DNA from 4 places in the Streptomyces sp. NPDC051211 genome. Region 1 is predicted to be linked to each of the others. Evidence: riboswitches for the same ligand, from Rfam matches in the RefSeq annotation. Region 1 holds a riboswitch; each other region holds the start of a gene.
What was found. Region 1 has a riboswitch for cobalamin ahead of AB0447_RS00815 (ABC transporter substrate-binding protein). Riboswitches for the same ligand answer to the same signal wherever they lie in the genome.

Region 1 (4,900 bases):
CCTCGGCCTCGGTGTACGCGCGGTCGGGCGCGAACAGGGTCTCGGCGAGGTGTGCGAGCAGCTGCTCGCGGCGGGCGGCCTTGCGCGGGATCGCCTTCAGGCGGCCGGTGGCGGTGAAGAGGTCGGACACGGACTGTGCTGCTCGTTGCTCGGACATGCGGGGCAGCCTCGCCGACGGCGGTGGCCCCGGCAACGCATTTTCCGCCCACCGCCGAGCCCTCGGAGCCCCGCTTGCACTGCGTTCAAGTGCTGGCTACCCTTCACTTGAACGCAGTGCAAGTGCGCTAAGGGGAGTGGCATGTCACATCACACGCTGTCCGGGTTCGTCGAGGCGACCGCCACCGAGCTGGGCGTCCCAGGCGTTGCGGTCGGGGTCTGGGTCGACGGACGGGAGGTCTTCGCCTGCCACGGCGTGACGAGCACCGAGAACCCGCTGCCCGTCGACGAATCGACCCTGTTCCAGCTGGGGTCGGTCACGAAGACCCTGACCGCGACCGCACTGATGCGGCTGGCCGCGCGCGGCCGGATCGACCTGGAACTGCCGGTGCGCCACTACGTTCCCGAGCTCGTGCTCGCGGACGAGCGGGCCGCGGCCGAGATCACCGTGCTGAACCTGCTCAACCACACCGCGGGGCTGGACTGGGCGGTCATCGCCGACACCGGCGACGGGGACGACGCCCTGGCCGGCTACGTGGCGAAGATGTCCGAGCTGGACATGATCGCCCGGCCGGGCACCCGGGCCTCGTACAGCCAGGCCGGGTACAACCTGGCCGGGCGGATCCTGGAGACCGTCACCGGGATGACGTACGAGCGGGCCGTCGCCTCCCTCGTACTCGAGCCGCTGGGGCTCTCGGACACCTTCTTCGGGCCCGACGACGTCATGACCCGGCGGTTCGCCGTCGGCCACAACCTCGGCGAGGACGGAACGCTGTCCATCGCCCGCCCCTGGCGGATCCCGCGCGGACACAACCCCGGCGGCGGCGGTGTCTCCTCGGTGGCGGACATGCTGCGCTGGGCCCGGTTCCAGCTCGGCGACGGCCGGGCGGAGAGCGGTGTCCCGGTTCTGCCGGCCGCGGCCCTCCAGCGGATGAAGGAGCCGACGGTCGCACTGCGGAGCAGCACGCTCGGCGACGCCATCGGCATCTGCTGGTTCCTGCGCGAGGTCGACGGCGTCCAGACGGTGGGTCACGGAGGTTCGGCGATCGGCCAGTTCGCCGAGTTCCTCGTCGTGCCCGAGCGGAACTTCGCCGTCGTCGCGATGTCCAACGCCGGCCCGGACGGCATCCTCTGCAACCAGGCGATCGTCCGCTGGGCACTCCAGACCTACCTGGGTGTCACCGACCGGGAACCGGAGCCGCTCCCCTATGACGAGGCGCGGGCCCGGGAGATCGTCGGAAGCTACGACATCGACGCCATGACCCTCACCATCAGCAGCACGGACGGGCCCGGACTGCTCCTCGACGTCCGGATCAAGCCGGAGATCCGCGCGGCGGCGGACACCGACCTGCCCCCGGACCACGCGCCGGCCGCCGTCGGCCTGCTGCCCGGCGACGGGGACGAGTACATCGTCACCGGCGGGGGACTGAAGGGCCAGCGCGGCTTCTTCACCCGCGACGCAAGCGGGGCGGTGGTCGGCGTCGACCTCGCCGGCCGGCTGTTCCAGCGCGTGGGATCCGGCGTGGGCCGGGGGTAGAGAAGCGGCGGCAGGGCCTCCTGGTCCGGCTCGGCCGGGACCGCATCCCCGAGCTGCCAAGGGGCCCCGTCTCACCTCACCATGTCACCGGCAGGCTTTTCACCCCGTAGAAGTCCGAGTCGGTACGCATCGGGACCCGGTAGCGGGTGTGCTCGGACGCGTCCATCCGCAGGAACATGCCGGCCTCGGCCGGCGGGGCCTGGTATTCGGCGGCGGGCCCCCCGGAACGGGCCAGTTCGCCAGCTCGGCGCGCGAACTGAACCGGCTGTCCGACAGTACCTCGCGGACCAGGGCGTGGCTGGTCGCGCCGGCCAGCCCACGTGCCCGTTGGGGTAGACCATCCGGCGCAGCGGCTGACGCCGGAGGTTTGGGGCCACAGCGGCGACCGGCGGGCGGCCGGTGTGCTCATGTGACCGATGGGACGGACTCCAGGTACGCCACCGTGCCCGTGCGGCGGGCCCGGTCGATCACCGCGAGCCGGGCGAAGTTGGCGGGGGTCATCACCTTCACCCACTCCTCGACCGGCAGCACCCGGAACTCGCTGTGCTCGCCCGGGTCCAGCACGATGCCCGCGATCTGTTCCTGGTCGAGCGTGCCGCCGTCGAAGATGAACCCGATGTGGTTGGTGTGCCAGTCCTCGCCCCGCGGCGTGAGGAAGTGCACACCCAGCAGCTTCGGTTCACCCGAGAAGACGATCCCGGTCTCCTCCTCGCACTCCCGCACCGCCGTCTCCCACGGCGTCTCGCCGTGATCCATGTTCCCGCCCGGGAACTGCCACGCCTCCGTGCTGTACGTGGCGCGCAACTGGACCGGGTTGCCGATTGCATCGGTGAAGTACAGGCAGGCGTACGCGGTGGCCGGAGGCAGAGTCGCGATGTACTCGCGCGGCGGGAGCCAGGTGTTCGTCATGGTCTTCCTCCCGGGAGATCAGGTGCGGAGATCAGTCCATCACGTGCACCCTGCGCCGTCTGGCAGACTGGGCCGCGTCACCCCCGGGCGGCGCAGATCAGGAAACCGGTGCAAGTCCGGTGCGGTCCCGCCACTGTGACCGGTTCCCCCCACGGGAGCCGGAAGTCAGACACTGACGCGCCGCCTCTTCACCTTTCACGTCGACCAGGGGACGAGGATCCCCCGGAGAGGCTTCCCGTGGTCCTGTCGTACCCGCGCGCCGCCGCGCGCCGCATCCCCGGCGCCCTGCGCACGCTCGCCGCCCTCGCCCTCCTCGTCCCGCTGGCCGGCTGTGCCGGTTCCGGCGACGACGACGCCGAGCCCCGGGCCGCCGCGCCCGGATTCCCGTACACCGCCACCAACTGCGGGGTCGGCACCACCTACCGGGAACCGCCCCGGCGCGCCGTCACCCTCACCCAGCACACCACCGAGATCCTGCTCGCCCTCGGCCTCCAGGACCGCATGGTCGGCACCGCCTACCTCGACGACGCGATCCTGCCCGCCTACCGCCCCGCCTACGACAAGATCAAGGTGCTGGCGAAGGAGTACCCCTCCAAGGAGCAACTGCTCGCAGCCAACCCCGACTTCGTGTACGGCGGTTACGCCAGCGCCTTCGACAAAGCGGCCGGCCGCGACCGGGCCGGCCTCCAGAAGAGCGGGATCAACACCCGCCTCAACGTGGAGTACTGCACCGGCGGCCCGGTCGGACTCGACCAGCTCCGCACCGAAATCACCGAGGTCGCCCGCACCTTCGGCGTGCCCGAGCGCGGCGCCCGGCTGATCGAGGACCAGCAGCGGCGCATCGACGCCGTGGCGCAGAAGGTGTCCGGCCGGCCCAAGCCCGCCGTCTTCGCCTACGACGGCGGCGACAGCGCCGCCTCCACCTCCGGCGGCCACGGCATCGGCAACGACATCATCACCCGCGCCGGCGGCACGAACCTCTTCGCCGACCTCGAGGACTCCTTCGGCGAGGTGTCCTGGGAGAAGGTCATCGAGCGCAAGCCCGAGGTCATCCTCATCTACGACTACGGCGGCACCCCCGTGGAGGCCAAGAAGCAGCGCCTGCTGAACGACCCGGCCCTCGCCCAGGTGCCGGCCATCAAGAACAAGCGGTTCGTCGTGCTGCCGCTGTCCTCGGCCGTGCTCGGCGTCCGCGTCGGCGACGCCGTCGAGTCCCTCGCCCGCCAGCTGCACCCCGGAGCGGTGTGACCCGCCGGACGGCCGCCGTCCTCGGCGGGCTCACCGCCGCGCTGCTGGCCTCCGCCGTCGCCGGTCTGGCGCTCGGCCCGGTACGGATCTCCCCGGGACAGGTGCTCGACATCGTCCTCGGCGGGCAGCACACCGGCGCCTTCGCCGCCATCGTGTGGGACGTCCGCATGCCGCGGGTGCTGCTCGGCGCCGTCGTGGGGGCCGGGCTCGCCGTGACCGGCACCGTGCTGCAGGCCCTGGTCCGCAACCGGCTCGCCGACCCGTTCCTGCTCGGCGCCTCCTCGGGGGCCTCCGCCGGCGCCGTCGCCGTCCTGGTCCTCGGCGTCGGCGCGGGATTCGCGACCACCGTGACCCTGCCGGCCGCCGCGTTCGCGGGATCCCTGGGCGCCCTGGTCTGCGTGTACGCGATGGCCCGGCGCGGCGGCAGCATGACCACCGGGCGGCTGATCCTGGCCGGGGTGGCCGTCCAGTACGTCCTGTCGGCCCTCACCAGCCTGGTCCTGGTCCTCGCCGCCGAGGCGGACCAGGTCCGCCTGGTGCTGTTCTGGACGCTCGGCGGCCTCGGCGGCGCCCGCTGGGACGAACTCGCCCTGCCGGCCGCCACCCTGCTGCTCGGCACCGGCCTGCTGCTCGCACTGGCCCGGCCGCTCGACCTGCTGCTCGCCGGCGAGGAGGGCGCGCAGACCCTCGGCCTGGACACCGGCCGGTTCCGGGCCTCCGTGTTCGTGCTGACCTCGCTGGTCATCGGGGTGCTGGTGGCGTACAGCGGGGCCATCGGCTTCGTCGGGCTGATGATCCCGCACGCCGCCCGGATGGCCGTCGGCGCCGGACACCGGGCGCTGCTGCCGGTGGCCGCACTGGGCGGGGCGGTGTTCCTGGTCCTGGCCGACCTGGTCGCCCGTACTGCCGCCGCCCCCGAGGAGATACCGGTCGGGGTGGTCACCGCGCTGGTCGGCGGACCCTGCTTCCTGTGGATGCTGCGGCGGTCCGCGCGCGCCGAAGGAGTCCTCGGATGACCGCTGTTCAGGAGCCCGCCGGCAAGGGGTCCGT
Region 2 (4,900 bases), on a different contig from region 1:
AAGGAGACGCTGGTCCTGTGGATGGTCGGGTACGGCTTCCTGGCATCGGTGCTGCCGGTGTGGATGCTGCTCGCGCCCCGGGACTACCTGTCCACCTTCATGAAGATCGGCACCATCGCGCTGCTCGCGATCGGCGTGGTCATCGCGATGCCGACGCTGAAGATGCCCGCGGTCACCGAGTTCGCCTCGCGCGGCGACGGCCCGGTCTTCGCCGGCTCGATGTTCCCGTTCGTGTTCATCACCATCGCCTGTGGCGCCCTGTCGGGCTTCCACTCCCTGGTCTCCTCGGGCACCACCCCGAAGATGATCCAGAAGGAGACCCAGGTCCGGATGATCGGCTACGGGGCGATGCTGACCGAGTCCTTCGTCGCGGTCATGGCGATCATCGCGGCCTGCATCATCGAGCCGGGCCTGTTCTTCGCCGTCAACTCCCCCGGCGGGGTCATCGGCACCACGGTCGAGTCCGCCTCCCAGGCGGTGACCGACTTCGGCTTCGCCATCTCGCCGGAGGCGCTCACCCAGGCCGCCAAGGACGTCGAGGAGTCCAGCCTGCTGTCCCGTACGGGCGGCGCCCCGACCTTCGCACTCGGAATGTCGGAGATCTTCTCCTCCGTCATCGGCGGCGCGGGCATGAAGGCGTTCTGGTACCACTTCGCGATCATGTTCGAGGCGCTCTTCATCCTGACCACCCTCGACGCGGGCACCCGGGTCGGCCGGTTCATGCTCCAGGACACCCTCGGCAACGTCCACAAGTCCTTCAAGGACGTCAGCTGGAAGCCGGGCGTGTGGTTCGCGAGTGCGATCGTCGTCGGTGGCTGGGGCTACTTCCTGTGGGTCGGCATCAAGGATCCGCTGGGCGGCATCAACCAGCTCTTCCCGCTCTTCGGCATCGCCAACCAGCTGCTCGCCGCGGTCGCACTGGCCGTCTGCACCACGCTGCTGGTCAAGTCCGGGCGGCTCAAGTGGGCCTGGGTGACGGGTGTTCCGCTGGTCTGGGACGCGACGGTGACGCTGACCGCGAGCTACCAGAAGGTCTTCTCGGACGACGTGAAGGTCGGCTTCTTCGCCCAGCGCGACAAGTACCAGGCGGGCATCGACGCGGACAAGGTGCTGCCGCCCGCGAAGTCGATGGACGACATGCACACGGTGGTCACCAACGCCACCGTCGACGGCGTCCTCTCCGCCCTGTTCGCGGTGCTGATCATCATCGTCCTGGCGGACGCTGCCCGGACCTGCATCAAGGCCGTCCGCCGCCCCGAATCGGTGACCCTCTCCGAGGTCCCGTGGACCGAGTCGAAGATCGTCGCCCCGGCCGGGCTGATCGCAACGGCCGAGGAACGGGCCGAACTGGCGGCCGCCGGCCTCGACTCCGGCGGCGGCAAGGTGAAGGAACCGGTCACGTGACCACGCTGCGGCAGCGCCTGGCCAAGGTCCGGTTCTACGTCCGCGAGTTCTCGGGCGAAGCGGCGTACGACCGGTACGTCGCCCACGCCCGCTCGCACGACCCGGACGCGGAGGTCATGACCCGGCGCGCCTTCGAGCACGCCCGGGTCGACGCCCGCGAGGCGGACCCGCGCGAGGGCTTCCGCTGCTGCTGAGTTCCCGTACGTGCGCAGGGCCCCGCCGATCCCCGGCAGGGCCCTGCGCGGTCTGCTGCCTCAGCGCACCCAGTCCTTGAGGGGCTCGCTCTGAAAGGTAATGCCGACAGGCTCGGGGAGTTCGACATCCTGGCCGAAGGGCACGGTCCGGGCGTTCTGGTAGCGGCGACCGTTGGGCTCGCTGTAGACGGTGACCTCGCAGCTGTCGCGGTCGACGAGGAGGTACACCGGGATGCCCGTCTGGGCATAAGCGCGTGGCTTCTCGTTGCGATCGCGCCCGTCGGTATCGGAGTCGTACGAAGTGACCTCGACAACCATCAGAACAGGCGCCGGATCAGCCCACTCCCCTTGGCCGACGAAGGCGTCGTCCGGAGCCATGGATGCGTCCGGGCGCGCGCGGCCCGAGCGGTATTCCTGGACCTTCAGACCCCGCTCGACGTGAAGCCACAACTCGGGCCGGTGCTGCATACAGACGCGAGACAGCCACAGCACAATTCGGTCGTGGTCCCCGTCGGGCACTGCCTTGACCCCCAGCTTTCCGTCGATGAACTCCAGCCGCAACCCCTCGATCTCACGGGCGCCTATGCGCGCCAGGGATTCGAACTCTTCGGTCAGCATCTTGGGCCGGTCGGTCATCACGGTCATGCCTCGCTCGCCTTCTTCGACGGTCTGTCTCCGACGATAGCGCCGGGCGCCCACACCCGTCGCGCAGACTGGACAGCATGGACATAGTGATCAGGGCGGCCGTGGCCGCCGAGTACGCCGAACTGGGTGAGATCACCGCGGCCGCGTACCTCGGCGACGGGCTGCTCGACGACAACGGGACCGACTTCTACGAGAAGAAGCTGCGGGACGTCGCCGGGCGGGCCGGGGACGGGGAAGTGCTCGTGGCCGTGCTCGACGGGCGGCTGCTCGGCGGGGTGACCTTCGCCCCGCCCGGCAGCCCGCTCGCCGACATCGCGGGCCCCGCGGAGGCCGAGTTCCGGATGCTCGCGGTGGCTGCCGCCGGCCGCGGGCGGGGCGCCGGGGAGGCCCTAGTGCGAGCCTGCATCGAGCGGGCCCGGGCCATCCACGGGGTCCGGCGGCTGGTGCTCTCCACCCAGGCCGGGAGCCCGGCCGCGCACCGGATCTACGAGCGGCTGGGCTTCGTACGGACCCCCGATCGGGACTGGTCGCCGATCCCCACCGTGCCGCTGCTCACCTACGCCCTGGAGTTGCACGGCCCGGCACAGTAGCCGCGCCGACACAACATGTGGGGGGTCACGCATGCACGGCCCCCCACATGTATGCTCATGGCTGCTGTCGCCGCAGGGGAATCCGGTGCGAATCCGGAACTGTCCCGCAACGGTATGAAAGCGCACCTTTCGCCAGAAGGGGCGCCCCAAGTCCGAGCACCTGCCGACGGTGCGCCCTGACCGACCGGTCCGGGTGCCGATTCGTCCGGGCCTCGCGGTTGGGCCGGTGGACGCCATGCGGTGTACGCGTTCCTGCCACGCCCGCATGTGCTGCCTCGCGCCCCGCCTTCCGCAGGTGACCGGAGCCGAGCGAGGAGAGCTCCCCCGTGACCATCGCGCCTGCCGCACCGCGCGCCGAGTCCGCCCAGCCCGCCGAAGGCCCGGGCGCCGCGCTGCTGCGGACTCTCACCGAGCTGACCGCCGATCTGCCCGACACCGACCCCGGCCGGGTCGCCGCCGCCGCGCTGCGCGGCCGGAGCTCGGACGCGGACGAGGCCGAGCTGCGGGGGCTGGCCACCGAGGCGGCCGCGGGGCTGATCTCCGAGGACCCGGCGTACTCGCGGCTGGCCGCGCGACTGCTCACGCTGGCCATCGCCGAAGAGGCGGCCGGCCAGGGCGCGGTCTCCTTCGCCGAGTCCGTCGCCGTGGGCCACCGCGAGGGTCTCATCGCCGACCGCACCGCCGACTTCGTGCAGGCCCATGCCGCGCGGCTCGACTCGCTGGTCGAGCACGCGCTCGCCGAGGGCGCCGACGACCGGTTCGGCTTCTTCGGCCTGCGCACCCTGCACAGCCGCTACCTGCTGCGGCACCCGATCACCCGTCAGGTCATCGAGACCCCGCAGCACTTCATGCTGCGCGTGGCCTGTGGCCTCGCCGAGGACGACAGCGTGGCCGCGGTCGAGGAAGTCGCCTCCCTCTACCGGCTGATGAGCCGCCTCGACTACCTGCCGTCCTCCCCCACCCTCTTCAACTCCGGCACCCGGCACCCGCAGATGTCCTCCTGCTACCTGCTGGACTCCCCGCTGGACGAGCTCGACTCGATCTACGACCGCTACCACCAGGTGGCCCGCCTGTCGAAGCACGCGGGCGGCATCGGCCTGTCGTACTCCCGGATCCGCGCCCGCGGTTCGCTGATCCGCGGCACCAACGGGCACTCCAACGGCATCGTCCCGTTCCTGAAGACCTTGGACGCCTCCGTCGCCGCCGTGAACCAGGGCGGCCGCCGCAAGGGCGCCGCCGCCGTCTACCTGGAGACCTGGCACGCGGACATCGAGGAGTTCCTGGAGCTCCGCGACAACACCGGCGAGGACCAGCGCCGCACCCACAACCTGAACCTGGCGCACTGGATCCCGGACGAGTTCATGCGACGGGTCAACGCCGACGGCCAGTGGTCGCTGTTCTCCCCGGCCGATGTGCCCGAGCTGGTGGACCTGTACGGCGACGATTTCGACGAGGCCTACCGCAAGGCCGAGGCCGCCGGGCTGGCGAAGAAGACCATGCCGGCCCGGGACCTGTACGGCCGCATGATGCGCACCCTCGCGCAGACCGGCCAGGGCTGGATGACCTTCAAGGACGCCTCCAACCGGACCGCGAACCAGACCGCACTGCCGGGCTCGGTGGTCCACTCCTCCAACCTCTGCACCGAGATCATCGAGGTGACCAACGACGGCGAGACCGCCGTCTGCAACCTCGGCTCGGTCAACCTCGGCGCCTTCGTGGTGGAAGGGGCCGAGGGCGGGGAGCTCGACTGGGAGCGGCTGGACGAGACCGTCCGGACCGCCGTGACCTTCCTCGACCGGGTCGTGGACATCAACTTCTACCCGACCGAGCAGGCCGGCCGCTCCAACGCCCGCTGGCGCCCGGTGGGCCTGGGCGCGATGGGCCTGCAGGACGTGTTCTTCAAGCTGCGGCTGCCCTTCGACTCCGCCGAGGCCAAGGCCCTCTCCACGAAGATCGCCGAGCGGATCATGCTCGCCGCGTACGAGGCCTCCGCCGACCTCGCCGAGCGCCACGGCCCGGTTCCCGCCTGGGCGCAGACCCGTACCGCGCAGGGCGTCCTGCACCCCG
Region 3 (4,900 bases), on a different contig from region 1:
ACGCTTGCGCTGACCGTAGGACAGCAGATGGGTGGGGCGGTCCCGCAGTGCGGTGATGTCCAGGGCGGCCAGGGCCCCGTCGACCCGCGCCCGGACCTCGCCCGCGGGCAGGCCCAGGTTCAGCGGGCCGAAGGACACGTCCTGCTCCACCGAGGCGGCGAAGAGCTGGTCGTCCGGATCCTGTACGACCAGCTGGACGGACGTCCGGAGCCGGGTCAGGCCCGCCCGGTCGTGCGCGACGACCGTGCCGTCCAGCCGGAGTTCGCCCGAGCCCGGCCGCAGCCCGCCGCTGAGCAGCCGCATCAGGGTGGTCTTGCCGCTGCCGTTGCGGCCCAGCAGGGCCAGCGAACGCCCCTCGGCGATCCCGAAGTCCACCCCGGACAGGACGGCCGGCCCGTCCTCGTACGCGTAGCCGGCCCCGCACAGTTCCACCAACGGCCTCACAGCCAAACCCCCTTCAGTACGACAGTCAGCGCGGCCACCCCGGCCAGCAGGGCGGCCGACGCCGCCAGGAACCGCCAGGACAGCGCCGCCTCCGGCACCAGCACCCGCAGGGTGCCGTCGTAGCCTCGGCCGGCCAGCCCCGCCTGGAGCCGTCCGGCGCGGTCGAAGGCCCGGACGAAGGCGGTCGCGGCCAGCCCGGCCACCGAACGCCAGGCCGCCCCCCGGCTGGTGTGCCCCAGGCGGGCCGCCTGCGCCGCCCGCACCTGGGCCAGCGAGTCCAGCAGCAGGAACCCGATCCGGTACATGACCAGGGCGACGTCCACCACCGGGGCCGGCACCCCGGCCCGGACCAGCCGGGGCAGCACGTCCGAGACGGGGGTGGTGAACGCGAACAGCAGTACGCCGAGCGAGGCCGCCGACGTACGGAGCAGGAGGTCCGCGGCGTGCCGCGGCCCGTCCGGGGCGAGCGAGACCCAGCCGTCCGGGCCGCCCACCGCGAACAGCAGCGGGACGGCCCCGGTGAAGCAGAAGCCCAGCGGGATCCGGAAGGCCCGCCACAGCTGCCGCCCGGCCACCCCGGCCGGGCCCAGCAGCACCGCCAGGGTGGCGCAGGCCACCAGCGGCCCGCCTGGCCAGGGCGGCAGGCACACCGCGCTGACCGTCAACCCCAGGCCCAGCAGGGCCTTCTCCAGCGGGTGGCGGCGGCGCCACCGACTGCTGTGCGCCGCCGCGTCGATGGGCAGCACGGGGTCAGGACTCCGCGCCGCCGGCCGGGGCGGGGCCGTCGGCCTCTGCCGGGGCGGCCTTTGCCGGGACGGCCTTCGCCAGGGCGGGCTTCGCCGCGGCGGCCTCCGCCCTCGCCTGCTCCGCCTCCTCCTCGGCGGCGACCGCGAGCACCACGGCTCCCTGCGCCCGGGAACGACCCTCGGCCAGCCCCTGCCGGCGCCCCTTGCGCAGGCCGAAGTAGTACGCGAGCACGCCCGCGCCCAGCGCCGCCTGCAGCGCGAACAGCGCCGACTCCACCTCCCCGGACGGGGGTTCGTACAGCGGGGAGAACCACGGCTCGTAGTCCGGCTTCAGCTCGGTGATCGCCGCCTCCGCCTGCGCGTCCGCGCCGGTGAACGGCTCCTCCTTGTCGTCGCCCAGCCCCAGGGCGAGCGGGAGCACGGCCAGCGCCGCCACCACCAGCAGCAGCAGGGCATTGATCTTCGCGTTCTTCGACATCAGACCGCCGCCTCCGGGTTCGTCTTCGCCTGCGCCCCGGTGAAGCGGGCCACACCCAGCCGGATCAGGTCCGACTTGCTGGACTGCATCAGCAGCCGCATCACCAGCACCGTCAGCAGGCCCTCGCTCACGGCCAGCGGAATCTGGGTGACCGCGAAGATCCCCCCGAACTTCGCGAGCGCGCCCGCGAACCCGCTCCCCGGGTCGGGGAAGGCCAGCGCCAGCTGGACGCTGGTGACGCAGTAGGTGATCAGGTCGGCGAAGAAGGCGCCGAAGAAGACGGACACCATCAGCGGGGTGCCGGACTTCTGCAACAGCCGGTAGACCGCGTAGCCGGCCCACGGGCCCGCGATCGCCATCGAGAAGACGTTGGCGCCCAGGGTGGTCAGCCCGCCGTGGGCGAGCAGCAGCGCCTGGAAGAGCAGGGTGATCGTGCCCAGGACCGCCATGATCGGCGGCCGGAACAGTATGGCGCCCAGCCCGGTACCGGTGGGATGGGAACAACTGCCGGTCACCGAAGGGATCTTCAGGGCGGACAGGACGAAAGTGAACGCTCCGGACGCACCGAGGAGCAGGGTGCTCTCCGGATTCGCCTTGACCTCACGGGTCAGTGCGCGGACTCCGTGGACGACGAAGGGAGCAGACGCGGCGCCCCAGGCGACCGCGTGCAACGGGGGTAGGAACCCCTCGGCAATATGCATGAGTGGGGAGACCTCTCCAGCACCTCGTGGATGGACAACGCGCCCCGGCCGGTCTCCTGGCTCACGGGTGCTGATGCCCTGGCTCCGCCTTCCCGGGCCGCGCGGTCTCCCACGTCAGCCCAGTGGCTTCCCGTAGGAGTGGAGCCGGACTTCCCGATCACAGTGGCGAGGGCCGCACCGGTTTTCCACCGGTTTCCCGTACACCAAGGCCCGATGACCCTAGTGGTCCGCACGGACCGGCCACAACCCGACCCCGGCGCGGCCCCGACCCCGGCGCCGACCCCGGCCCGACCCCGGCGCCGGTCAGGCCGGGCCCGGTGCTCCGCCGTCCGGACCTCCGCGGTGGCGGGCCCGCACGGCCGCCCACAGGCTGGGGAGGTGACCGAGGACAGCCGTACGCCCGACGCACCGGACTACTCCGACCTGAGTGCCGTCTACGTGAACTGCACGCTCAAGCGCTCGCCCGAGACCAGCAACACCGAGGGACTGATCGCCCGCAGCCGCGCCGTCATGGAGTCGGCGGGCGCCCGGACGTCACTGATCCGTGCCGTGGACCACGACATCGCGACCGGCGTCTGGCCGGACATGACCGAGCACGGCTGGGAGACCGACCAGTGGCCGGTGCTCTACAGCCGGATCATGGACGCAGACATCCTCGTGCTGTGCGGCCCGATCTGGCTCGGCGACAACAGTTCGGTGATGAAGCAGGTGATCGAGCGGCTGTACGCGTGCTCCTCGCTGCTGAACGACAGGGGCCAGTACGCCTACTACGGGCGGGTCGGCGGCTGTCTGATCACCGGCAACGAGGACGGGGTCAAACACTGCGCGATGAACGTCCTCTACAGCCTCCAGCACCTCGGGTACGCGGTCCCCCCGCAGGCGGACGCCGGCTGGATCGGCGAGGCCGGCCCCGGACCCTCCTACCTCGACCCGGGCTCGGGCGGCCCGGACAACGACTTCACCAACCGCAACACGGCCTTCATGAGCTGGAACCTGATGCACCTGGCCGCCCTCCTCAAGCGCAGCGGCGGCATCCCCGCGCACGGCAACCAGCGCTCCGAGTGGGACGCGGGCTGCAGATTCGATTTCCCCAATCCCGAGCACCGGTGACCGGTTGCCCGCGGTGCGACCAGGACTGGATGAGCGGGAACGGCGACCCGGGCAGCATGCGGATCAGGCCGCTGACCTGAGAGCCGGGGACGGCAACGGGAACGGAAAGCGGGACGGGCCGGGGCCCGGGGCGTGCGACGACACCCCGGGCCCCGGCGGCAGGTCCGCCGCGTCCGCGTCAGCAGACGTTGGCGTGCTTGACGTCCAGCACGAACCGCTCGGGTCCGTGCAGCTTGAAGGCCTTGTACTCCGGCCTGGTGTTGAAGGCGGCGCCGAAGGTCACGTACCCCTCGTAGTCGCCGGTCATGGCGATGCCCTTGAGCTTGGGCAGGTAGATCTTGAGGAGCTTGGGCCCCTTGTAGACCGAGTGGCCCGCGTCGTTGTGTGCCTGGGCGGGGTGCAGGCGTATCTCCAGGAAGTACTTCCCGGCGAGCGGGACCGGCTTCCCGGACCCGTCGTAGTAGAGCTTGGCGGTCCGGCGGACGGTGACCTCGGGTACGTATCCCCGGACGTCGATGACGAGCCGGTCGTACGTGCAGTGGCCGCCCCAGCGGGCATTGACCACGTGCGGGGTCTGGGTCCAGGTGCGGTCCGTGGCCCGTTCCGGGGCCTGGATCCGAGCCGAGGCCGGAGCGGCGAGCCCGACTCCGGCGGTGAGGAGGGCGCCCGTGACCAGGGCCACGAGCTGCCGGCGGCGTATGGGGTGGAGGCGATTCATGACGTCCCCCGGTTTCTCCGGATGAAGGGGACAGAGCTGACATCCATGGAGACATCCATCGTCGCCGTACGGTTCCATCGGCGCGACGGCAAAATGTCGCGACGGCACCATGGGCTGAGACCATGGCCCCCTCAGTAACTCGTGTCTCTGGGGGGACCATGCGCATCACCCGTACCGCCGTCGGCCTGGTGGCCGCCACCGCCGCCGCGGCCCTGCTGGCCGGCTGCACCGCTCCGGCCGAGAAGGCGAAGCCCACGGCGCCCCCGGCGACCACACAAGCCCCGCCGGCCCAGGGCGCCCCGGCCGCGCCGTCCGACACCGAGCCCCGGCCCCAGGACCAGAACCTGCTGGCCTGGACCGGCGACCCCAACGACGCGGGCCATGTCACGGCCCAGTCCGCCGCCGGTGTCGGCGGCCGGGTGACCCTCGTACGGATCGTCCTGCGCGAGCGGATCACCTGGTCGAACATCTGGCTGGGCCTGGCCGGCATCGACCCCCAGGCCTCCCTGTCCGACTGCTACCTCGGCGTGTACGACGCGAGCGGCACCCTCCGCGCCGCCACCGCGGACATCTCGCCCCAGCTGATGACCGACCCCGTCGCCAAGCCGCTGGCCCTGGCCAAGCCGTTCACGGCCGAGCCGGGGACCTACTTCATCGCGCTGCTGCTGAACGGCACCTGGGCCACCAACGGCCTGACCCTCAA
Region 4 (4,900 bases), on a different contig from region 1:
CGGCGCGGGTACGAACCGGCGCCCCGCAGCCGAAGCCACCTCGCGCAGGAACGCCCGCCGGAACCCGTCCGACTCCAGCGAGCCGTGCCAGTGCGTTCCCCACACCGACCCGACCCGGCACCCGTCCAGGAAGGGGGTCCCGCCCAGCACCTCGGCCACGCCGTGGTGGATCTCGTACCCCTCGACCGGCTCCCCGAGCGCCGAACCCGCCGGCCGCGCAAGGGTCTTCTCCCGCTCGAAGCGGATGCGGACGGGCAGCAGCCCGAGCCCGTCCACCACGCCCGCCCGGGACTCGACCTCGTCCTCGATCCGCTCGCCCAGCGCCTGGAAGCCGCCGCAGACGCCCAGCACCGGCCGCCCCTCGGCGGCCCGCCGGACGAGGGCGTCCGCGAGGCCGCGCTCGCGCAGCCACTGCAGTGCCTTCACCGTGCCGCGCGTGCCCGGTACGACGGCCAGGTCCGCGTCGGCCAGTTCCTCGGGCCGGTCCACGAACCGCACCACCACCCCCGGCTCCGCCGCGAGCGCGTCCACATCGGTGAAGTTGGACATCAGCGGCACCGCGCACACCGCGACCCGCAGCACGTCCTCGCCCACCGGCGGGGCCACCACCGATTCCCGGACGGCGCCCCGCAGGGAGACCCGCAGGCCGTCCTCCTCGTCGATGCCCAGGCCGTGCCGGAACGGCAGGACCCCGTACGTCGCCCGGCCGGTGAGGCCGCGCAGCATCTCCATGCCCGGCTCCAGCAGCGTCACGTCGCCGCGGAACTTGTTCACCAGGTAGCCGGCGATCAGCGACTGGTCCTCGGCGGACAGCAGGGCCGTCGTACCGAAGAAGGAGGCGAAGACGCCGCCGCGGTCGATGTCCCCGACCACCACCACCGGGAACCGCGCGGCCCGCGCGATGCCCATGTTCACGATGTCCGTGCGCCGCAGGTTGATCTCGGCCGGGCTGCCCGCCCCCTCGCAGATCACGGCGTCATACGTGCCCCGCAACTGCTCCAGGCAGTCCGTCACCACGCCCAGCAGCTGTTCCTGCCGGCCTCCGTGGTAGCCGCGCGCGCTCATCTCGCCCACCGGCTTGCCCAGCAGCACCACCTGGCTGCTGCGGTCGCTGCCGGGCTTGAGCAGCACCGGGTTCATCAGGGCCGTGGGCTCCACCCGGGCCGCTTGGGCCTGCATGGCCTGGGCCCGGCCGATCTCCGCGCCCTCGTGGGTGACGAAGGAGTTCAGCGACATGTTCTGCGCCTTGAACGGCGCCACCTTCACGCCCTGGCGGGCCAGCCAACGGCAGATGCCCGCCGTGACCACGCTCTTGCCCGCGTCCGAGGTGGTGCCGGCGACCAGCAGGCCCCCGCCCCGCTTCGTGCCGCTGCTCATCCGCGTCCCCTCTGTACTCCTGCGACTCCTGCGACTTCTGCGACTCGTGCGACTCGTGCACCGCGTGCGGCTCGTGCGATCCGCGGGGCGAGCAGCCGGGCGCCCACGCAGGCACCCAGCGCCAGCCAGGTCACCTGCCGGGACAGCCGTACCGCCCGTTCGATGTCGGCGATCTGCACCGGCCGCCCGGTCTCTCCGTTGAGCACGGCCCGGTGTTCCACCCGCCCGCCGTAGGCGAGGGTGCCGCCCAGCCGGACGCCCAGCGCCCCGGCGAAGGAGGCCTCGACCGGGCCGGCGTTGGGGCTGGGGTGGGCGGCCGCGTCGGAGCGCCAGGCCCGGACCGCCCCCCGACGGTCCGGGCCGGCGAGTACGGCGGCCAGCGCGGTCAGCCGGGCTCCCGGCCAGCCCGCGAGGTCGTCCAGCCGGGCCGAGGCCCAGCCGTAGCGCAGATGGCGGGGCGACTTGTGGCCCACCATCGCGTCCAGGGTGTTCACGGCGCGGAAGGCGACCAGCCCCGGCACACCGGCGACGGCACCCCACACCAGGGCCCCGACCACCGCGTCGGAGGTGTTCTCGGCCACCGATTCCACGACGGCACGCGCGATCTGCTGCTCGTCCAGGGCGTGCGGGTCGCGCCCGCACAGGTGGGGGAGGCGTTCCCGGGCCACTTCGGCGTCCCCGGCGGCAAGGGCCCCGCCGATGGCGCGGGCCTCCCGGCCCAGCGAGGTCCCGCCGACCACGGCCCAGGTGGCGGCGGCGGTCAGGGCGATCCGGACGGCGGCGGGCCGGGCGCGCACGGCGCGGGCGCCCAGCACGCCCACGGCGGCGGCGCCTCCGGCGCACACCAGGGCGTGCACCACGCCCCGGGAGCGCCGGTCGCGCCAGAGGGCGCGTTCGACGGCGGCGGCGGCTCTTCCGAAGGCGGCGACGGGGTGCCCGCGGCGTGGATCCCCGAGGATCCGGTCGCCGATCAGGCCCGCCGTCACGCCGTACGCGAATACGCGATCGGCACGCATGGGGCAGCTATGTCCTCACTCAGGGTCCGCGCCCTGGTTCGACGTGTCCGGCGGCGAGAGTTCCTGGCTCCCGGCGGTACGGGCTGACGTCCGTACTCCCCGGTGACAGTGGCGGGACCGCGCCGGATTCTCACCGGACTTCCTCTGCTGCCGCCGTAATGGCTCGGGCAGTCCACCACGCACTGAGATTGCCCGTCAACTCGCCGTTGACCTGCGGTGAAGGTGGGGCAGGGCATGCGAAAGCTCCCCTCGGAGAACCGGGGGGAGCCTTGTACGCGGTGGATCAGACGACGATCAGGTAGATCCCGTAGGCCACGGCCGCGGCGCAGAGCGCGAAGCAGGCGTAGGCGCCGGTGCGGGCCAGGGTGGCGGCGCCGCCCTGATCGGTGGCGGCCTCGTGCTTGGAGAGGCCCACCATGCCGAGGGTGAACAGGGCCACCAGGGCCACGGTGGCGGAGAGGCTGACCCCGAAGACGGAGCCGAGAGCTGCCCAGTCGATCTTCATACTGCCGAAACCTTCTCTGATCGTCAGACCGCGGCGGCCGGAGCCGTCGGGGCCTCGCCGGACGCGTGCGCGCTGGGGGCGGAGATGGTGGCCTTCAGGTCCTCGTCGGTGACGGCGGCGGTGGTACCGGCCGGCGGCACGGTGACGGCGGCCATCGCGGTGGTGACCACTCCGGGCTCCTCGCCCGGGGTCTCCAGCTCGTTGACGTTGGTGTGGTCGACGACCTGGCGGCGGGAGATCAGCCAGATGGCGAGGCAGGAGCCGACGAGGAAGACGGTCACGGCGGCGACGCCGACGTCACCGGTGCGCATGACCCACTCGGCGAGGGCCGAGACCAGCGCGGCGGCCGGCAGGGTCAGACCCCAGGCGATGAACATGCGGGTCGCGGTGGACCAGCGGACCACACCGCCCTTGCGGCCGAGGCCGGCACCCATGACCGCGCCGGAGCACGAGTGGGTGGTGGACAGCGAGAAGCCGAGGGTGGACGAGGCCAGGATGACGCTGGCGGCCGAGGTCTGGGCGGCGAAGCCCTGCTGCGGCTGCAGGTCGGTCAGGCCCTTGCCCATGGTGCGGATGATGCGCCAGCCGCCGAGGTAGGTGCCGAGCGCGATCGCCAGACCGGCGGAGACGATGACCCAGACCGGCGGGTTGGAGCCGGGGGCGAGCGCACCGCCGGCGACCAGGGCCAGGGTGATGATGCCCATCGTCTTCTGCGCGTCGTTGGTGCCGTGCGCGAGGGAGACCAGACCGGCCGAGGCGATCTGACCGGCCCGGTAGCCCTTGGCCGAGGTCTTCTCGCCGACGTTGTTGCCGATCTTGTACGTGACCTTGGTGGCCAGCATCGCGGCGACACCGGCGACGATCGGCGCGGCGATCGCGGGGATCAGCACCTTGGTGACGACCACGTCGCCGTTGACGGCGCCGATGCCCGCGGAGGCGATCGCGGCACCGATCAGGCCGCCCATCAGGGCGTGGGAGGAGCTGGAGGGGAGTCCGACCAGCCAGGTGACGAGGTTCCAGAGGATGGCGCCGACGAGCGCGGCGAAGATCACTTCTGGCTGGATGCCGTCCTCGTTGACCAGGCCCTTGGAGATCGTCTTGGCGACCTCCACGGACATGAACGCGCCGACGAGGTTGAGCACGGCGGACATGGCCACCGCCGTCTTGGGCTTGAGGGCGCCGGTCGAGATGGTGGTAGCCATCGCGTTGGCTGTGTCGTGGAAACCGTTCGTGAAGTCGAACACGAGAGCGGTGATGATCACGATCCCGAGGAGAAGCGTTATGTGCTCCATTTACCCAGGCTTCTGTTTGGCGTCAGTGGCTCGCCGACCGTAGGCAACCTAGGTGAACGAAAAGTGAACTGATGCAGGCGGTGCGGTGTACCAGCCCGGCCCGGGTTCGGGACGCTCGTCCCGATTGTGCCGCCGATGGGCCGATTCGTGCACGTCAAAGCGGGGTGAACGGATCCCTCCGCACGGGTCGGCCGGCCCCGGAAGCCCTCCGTCCGCCCCCCGGAAGAGACCCAGATCACGCGCGGGCGGGAGCGGTCCGGACGGCTTCCCGCGCCTGCACGACACCGCCCGGGGTACTCGGCGGAATATTCCACTCCACTGGCCGGGCCCGGCCCTCCCGCCCAGACTGGAACGGTGCGCACCGCGACAGCGACGGCAGCGGCCGTCACCACCGCCCTCATAGGTGCCTGCGCGGCCGCCGTCGCGGCCGGCCGGTACGCCGCCGACGCGGCCCTGCGGCCCGAACCCGGCCGCCCCCTGCCGGGCGGCCCCCCGCTCAGCGTCCACGGCACCGCCGCCGGCCGGGTCGCCCTGACCCGCTCCCTGGCTTCGCTGCGCCCCGGCATCCACGGCCTGGACGCCCCGGGGGTGCACGCCGTGGTCGGCCCGGTCCTCCCCGACGCCCCGCACGCCCCGGACACCGTCGTCCGCAAGCTCCTCCGCGTCACCCACGGCAGCCTCGACCCCGGCACCAAGGTCCGCCTCACCCC

Region 2: another riboswitch for cobalamin. It lies ahead of AB0447_RS04160 (ribonucleoside-diphosphate reductase subunit alpha); the one in region 1 lies ahead of AB0447_RS00815 (ABC transporter substrate-binding protein).
Region 3: another riboswitch for cobalamin. It lies ahead of AB0447_RS03050 (energy-coupling factor ABC transporter permease); the one in region 1 lies ahead of AB0447_RS00815 (ABC transporter substrate-binding protein).
Region 4: another riboswitch for cobalamin. It lies ahead of AB0447_RS34610 (cobalamin biosynthesis protein); the one in region 1 lies ahead of AB0447_RS00815 (ABC transporter substrate-binding protein).

The regions. Positions count from the first base shown of each region.
Region 1 covers NZ_JBFBAV010000001.1:159,224-164,123, forward strand. Annotated here, with positions in the region: gene AB0447_RS00800 (DUF2087 domain-containing protein) at 1-157, opposite strand, end outside; gene AB0447_RS00805 (serine hydrolase domain-containing protein) at 299-1,693, shown strand; gene AB0447_RS00810 (NUDIX domain-containing protein) at 2,099-2,602, opposite strand; cobalamin riboswitch at 2,660-2,798, shown strand; gene AB0447_RS00815 (ABC transporter substrate-binding protein) at 2,924-3,850, shown strand; gene AB0447_RS00820 (iron ABC transporter permease) at 3,847-4,866, shown strand.
Region 2 covers NZ_JBFBAV010000002.1:253,332-258,231, forward strand. Annotated here, with positions in the region: gene AB0447_RS04140 (carbon starvation CstA family protein) at 1-1,404, shown strand, start outside; gene AB0447_RS04145 (YbdD/YjiX family protein) at 1,401-1,598, shown strand; gene AB0447_RS04150 (Uma2 family endonuclease) at 1,659-2,243, opposite strand; gene AB0447_RS04155 (GNAT family N-acetyltransferase) at 2,321-2,833, shown strand; cobalamin riboswitch at 2,875-3,016, shown strand; gene AB0447_RS04160 (ribonucleoside-diphosphate reductase subunit alpha) at 3,160-4,900, shown strand, end outside.
Region 3 covers NZ_JBFBAV010000002.1:6,275-11,174, reverse strand. Annotated here, with positions in the region: gene AB0447_RS03065 (ATP-binding cassette domain-containing protein) at 1-450, opposite strand, end outside; gene cbiQ (cobalt ECF transporter T component CbiQ) at 441-1,190, opposite strand; gene AB0447_RS03055 (energy-coupling factor ABC transporter substrate-binding protein) at 1,195-1,668, opposite strand; gene AB0447_RS03050 (energy-coupling factor ABC transporter permease) at 1,668-2,369, opposite strand; cobalamin riboswitch at 2,398-2,592, opposite strand; gene AB0447_RS03045 (flavodoxin family protein) at 2,748-3,479, shown strand; gene AB0447_RS03040 (hypothetical protein) at 3,658-4,197, opposite strand; gene AB0447_RS03035 (hypothetical protein) at 4,356-4,900, shown strand, end outside.
Region 4 covers NZ_JBFBAV010000068.1:10,550-15,449, reverse strand. Annotated here, with positions in the region: gene AB0447_RS34615 (cobyric acid synthase) at 1-1,377, opposite strand, end outside; gene AB0447_RS34610 (cobalamin biosynthesis protein) at 1,374-2,393, opposite strand; cobalamin riboswitch at 2,430-2,586, opposite strand; gene AB0447_RS34605 (hypothetical protein) at 2,677-2,898, opposite strand; gene AB0447_RS34600 (inorganic phosphate transporter) at 2,922-4,190, opposite strand; gene AB0447_RS34595 (alpha/beta fold hydrolase) at 4,545-4,900, shown strand, end outside.